2 regions of the Acidovorax sp. GW821-FHT11A03 genome follow, and region 2 is predicted to be linked to the other one. Evidence: predicted binding sites of a transcription regulator. Region 2 holds the regulator's gene; the other holds the start of a gene.

Region 1 (2,396 bases), 260 kb from region 2:
AGCAAGTCATTGGGCGGCGGTGCTGCGGGTGGAAATGGCGTGGCGCGACTCGAGGGCGGCCACCACCTGGGCGGCGTTCTGCGAGGTGCACACGTCCTGGGGCAGGTTCAGGCCCATGGCGCGCACGTAGGCATCGCCACCGTTCTCGTCGATGGCCATCATGTGGTGCATGCACATCTTGCCGTCCTCGACGCAGCGGTTGAGCACCTTGTCGTACAGGCCTTCTTCCACGCTGTCAAAGCGCTGCACGGGGTCGCGTTCGCTGGGCTTGGCCAGGGCCATGTAGGCCTGGCGGGTCAGGGGCTTGCCCTCGGACCGGGCCCTGGCGACCCACTGCTCGAAGTCGCCCTGGACCAGGCCGTGGAACTTGAAGGTCATGCCCGAAAAGCCCGAGCCGCTGTAGTGCGACGCCATGCCGTGGAACACGCCGGGCTGGTTGATCACGGCGTTCAGCTCGGTCTGCATGCCGGGCATCGCGTAGATCATCCCGGCGAGGTCGGGCACGTAGAACGCGTTCATGGTGGACGTGGCCGTGAGCTTCAGGAGAATGGGCCGGTCCACCGGCGCCGCCAGTTCATTGACCGTGGCGATGCCCAGCTCGGGATACAGGAACAGCCACTTCCAGTCCATGGCCACCACCTGCACTTCCATGGGGGTGGATTGCGTGTCCAGGGGCTTGGTGGCCGAGATGCGGTCCAGCGGACGGTACGGGTCGAGCTTGTGCGTGCCGATCCAGGTCAGCGCGCCCAGGGCGATGATGATCATGAGCGGCACCGTCCAGATCACCAGCTCCAGGGTGGTGGAATGGTGCCAGTCGGGGTCGTAGTCTTCCTCGGTGTTGGCGGTGTTGTTCTGGCGGTACTTCCAGGCAAACCACAGGGTGAGGGCGATCACCGGCACGATGATGATGAGCATCAGCAAGGTGGCCTGGATGACCATGTGGCCCTGCTGGGCCGCGATGTCGCCCGCCGGGTTGAGGACCACCGCCTTGCTGCAGCCGGCCAAGCCGCCCAGGGCAGCAGCGGCGGCGAGCCAGGCAGGCCCGCGAAAGTGAGGAAGTTTGAACATGTGAAAGGCGTTACCAAGGCGTTGATTCGAGGGTAAACGCGGATGTCGGGATACCGCAGAATGTAATATTGCTAGCTTTTTTGTCCATTGGACATTTTGTCCAGGGTCAAAGGTTGTTGCCCCCATCCGGGGCATGGGGGCAGAGCCGGCGTTGTCCTGCACGGCGCCCTGGCCCAGGCGTACTTGTCCCGGGGCAGGCTTGCGGGTAAAACCTAGGTACCCGGTGCCTTTGCGGGCAGCGCGATCCCTGAAAATCAGGCGGACGAGCCCAGCCGTCCTGGTTTTTTCCGACAACGACAAGGAGTCCTGTTCATGAGCAGCCCCGCCTCTGCCACCTACCCCGCGGCCGGCTTCGAAGAAAGCCCAGCCTCTCTCTCCCGGGCGGACACGCATGAAGATGTCACTCCCAGCGAAATCGCCGTGGGCGTGATCATCGGGCGGTCGTCCGAGTATTTCGACTTCTTCGTTTTCGGGATCGCCTGCGTGCTGGTGTTCCCGTCGTTCCTGTTTCCCTTCATGTCGCGCCTGGATGGCACGCTCGCCGCCTTTGCGCTGCTGGCCGTGGCGTTCGTGGTGCGGCCCGTGGGCACGGCCATTTCCATGGCCATCCAGCGGCGCTGGGGCCGGGGCACGAAGCTGACCATCGCGCTGTTCCTGCTGGGGGTGTGCACGGTGGCCATGGCCTTCCTGCCGGGTTACAAGGACGTGGGCATGACCGCCATCGTGGCGCTGCTGATCCTGCGCATCGGCCAGGGGCTGGCGCTCGGCGGCTCGTGGGACGGCCTGCCGTCGCTGCTGGCGATGTCCGCCCCCCGGCACCGCCGGGGCTGGTACGCCATGATCGGGCAGCTGGGCGCGCCGCTGGGGTTTGTCTTGGCCGCGGGCCTGTTTGCCTATCTGTACAGCAGCCTCACCGTCGAGGAATTCCTGGCCTGGGGCTGGCGCTATCCGTTCTTCGTGGCGTTCGCGGTGAACGTGGTGGCCTTGTTCGCCCGCCTGCGCCTGGTGGTGGGCCAGTCGTACGCCGAACTGCTGCAGGAGCGCGAACTGCAGCCCGTGCCCGTGAGCCGCGTGGTGCGCGACGAAGGCAGCAATGTGCTTTTGGGTGCTTTCGCCGCGCTGGCGAGTTTTGCGCTGTTCCATCTGGTCACGGTGTTCCCGCTGTCGTGGATCACGCTGTACTCGGAACAACCCGTCACGCAGATTCTGGGGGTGCAGATCGTGGGCGCCTTCCTGGCGGCGGGGGCCATCATGGTGTCGGGCTGGCTGTCGGACCACCTGGGCCGCCGCAAGCTGCTGGGCGGCATGGCGGTGATGATTGGCGTGTT
Region 2 (2,396 bases):
GAGCATCGCCATGAGTTCCCGCAAGCCATCGTCCGACAGGAAGGTGGGGGTGCCGCCGCCCAGGTGCAGCTGGCTCACCACCTGACCCGTGCCGCAGTGCGCCGTGTGCAGATCGATCTCGCGGCTGAGATAGCGCAGATAGACTTCAGCCCGGTCGTGGTGCTTGGTGATGATCTTGTTGCAGGCGCAGTAGTAGCACAGCGACTCGCAAAAGGGGATGTGCACATACAGGGACAAGGGCAGCGCCTTGGTCAGGGTGCCCATGCGGCGCTGCTCGAGGGCGAGGGCGTAGTCCTCCTGGCCGAAGGCTTCCACAAACCGGTCGGCCGTCGGATAGGAGGTATAGCGGGGGCCTGGTACGTCAAAACGGCGCAGCAGGTCAGGCGAAACAGCGGTCATGGGGCGAATCCTTGCGTACACCTTGACTGTGCCGTAAGCTGCTCCCCATGTCCTTGACATGAATCAAGTGATGGAGTGGCCGGAACAGCGACAATTTGATGCATGTCAGTCGCCTGCCCGCCCTCCAAGAGACTCCCTCTTCGGCCATCGGGCGGTATGCTCGAAACCTAACTCCGCCCTGTGCCTATGAACCCGCTCACCATCAAAGTCGCCTGTTCCAATTGCAACCTGCGCGAGCTGTGCATGCCGGTGGGCCTGAGCGAAGAGCAACTGCACCGCATCGACGAGGTCGTTGCAGTTCGCCGCAAGGTGAAGCGCGGCGGCACGCTGTTTCGCAATGGTGAGTCGTTCACCTCGCTTTATGCCATCCGCACCGGCTTTTTCAAGACCTGCGTGGCCACCGAGGACGGACGCGACCAGGTCACGGGGTTCCAGATGGCGGGCGAGATCATCGGCCTGGACGGCATCGTGAATGATCACCACACCTGCGATGCGGTGGCCCTGGAAGACGCCGAGGTCTGCGTCATGCCGTTTGACCGCATCGAGGAATTGTCCCGCGAGGTCACCGCGCTGCAGCACCACGTGCACAAGATCATGAGCCGGGAGATCGTGCGCGAACACGGCGTGATGCTGCTGCTGGGCAGCATGCGGGCCGAGGAGCGCCTGGCAGCGTTCCTGCTCAATCTGGTGCAGCGCCTGCACGCCCGCGGATTCTCGCAGTCCGAGCTGGTGCTGCGCATGACGCGCGAGGAGATCGGCAGCTACCTGGGCCTCAAGCTCGAGACCGTGAGCCGCACCTTCTCCAAGTTTGTGGAAGAAGGCATTGTCGAAGTCAAGCAGCGCCATGTCCGCATCCTCGAGACCGACGCGCTCAAGCGCATCGTGAACAACCAGTCCGCCTGCCACTGAGCAAGGCGAGCCAGGTCCGCCCGTCCCGGCAACGCCTTGCCACCGGAGCCCGGCCGGTGCGCTGTTCAAGGGCAGGATGATGTCTTTCGGCAATCATCAGGGCGCTCGCCTTCAGGCACGGGGCAGCGGTTGAGTTCAAAGGGCGACATTGCCAGCAGCGTGGTCAACGCGCTGGAGGCCATGGTGATGGCCCAGAACGCAAAGAACGCGAGCGTGTAGACGCCCTGGCGCGACAGGGCCAGCGGCTGCCCGAACCAATGCAGGTCCTGCGGGTCCACCATCGCAAAAACCAGCATCTCCATCGCGCCCGCCATCAGAAAGGCGGGCCATGCAATCCACATCAGGCGTTGCGTCCACATCGGGGTTGTCTCCTGGTAAGGCCGCGCAGACCCGCTGCTCGGCCAGGGGTTTCAGCGTGGCTGGTCCTGAACCGGTGTCGCCGCGTGGTTGCGGCCCTTCATGGCCGGGGCCAGGCTCTTCTCCGGAGCCTCCAGCGTCTTGTTGATTTCGATGCCCTGGCGGTAGTAGTCCTCGGCGACCACGGGGTCTGGCCGCGAAATCGCCAGCCACAGCGTGACAAAACCCGCCACGATGACGATGGCAGGGCCGGCGATGATCAGCCAGACGTGGCCGAATTTCCACCAGGGCGCAGCGGTGGCGGGGGCGGAGCCGATGGCTGGATTGGATGGCATGGGTGCTTGCTCCTCAAAAATCTTCTCGGTCATACAAAGTCCCCGGTGCCGTGCACCGGGGTGCACGTCGCCTCATCGGGGCACCAGGAATACGGACTTCTCGGTCACATGGGCCGCAGCGCCCACCGCCTGCACATCGAACTGCACGGCATGGGAGCCCGGGGGCGCGGAGCCATACGGTATCTGCAGGCGCACGGCCACCCACCGGGACTCCGCGGGGCCAATGTCCACCTCGGCTTCAGAGGCCACCTCCAGCCCGTCCAGGCCGCGGGCGCCGATGCGGTAGCGCTGGGGGCCTTCGGTGGCGTTCATGATCTGCAGGCGGTAGATATTCTCCAGCTTGCCGCCCGCCACGATGCGCGACAGGGCCGCGCGGTCGCGCACCACATCCACCTT

The links. The regulator FNR, encoded in region 2, switches genes on or off when oxygen is low (the NO sensors DNR and NnrR bind a similar motif). The targets are predictions, from matches to a motif close to TTGATNNNNATCAA.
Region 1: cyoA (ubiquinol oxidase subunit II) is a predicted target of FNR. The motif match lies at 1,165-1,178, and genes of this name have one in related genera.

The regions. Positions count from the first base shown of each region.
Region 1 covers NZ_JBXASG010000003.1:143,690-146,085, forward strand. Annotated here, with positions in the region: gene cyoA (ubiquinol oxidase subunit II) at 7-1,068, opposite strand; gene AC1RVY_RS07770 (MFS transporter) at 1,381-2,396, shown strand, end outside.
Region 2 covers NZ_JBXASG010000003.1:404,325-406,720, reverse strand. Annotated here, with positions in the region: gene hemN (oxygen-independent coproporphyrinogen III oxidase) at 1-399, opposite strand, end outside; gene fnr (fumarate/nitrate reduction transcriptional regulator Fnr) at 586-1,308, shown strand; gene AC1RVY_RS09140 (hypothetical protein) at 1,374-1,667, opposite strand; gene AC1RVY_RS09135 (FixH family protein) at 1,719-2,000, opposite strand; gene ccoG (cytochrome c oxidase accessory protein CcoG) at 2,073-2,396, opposite strand, start outside.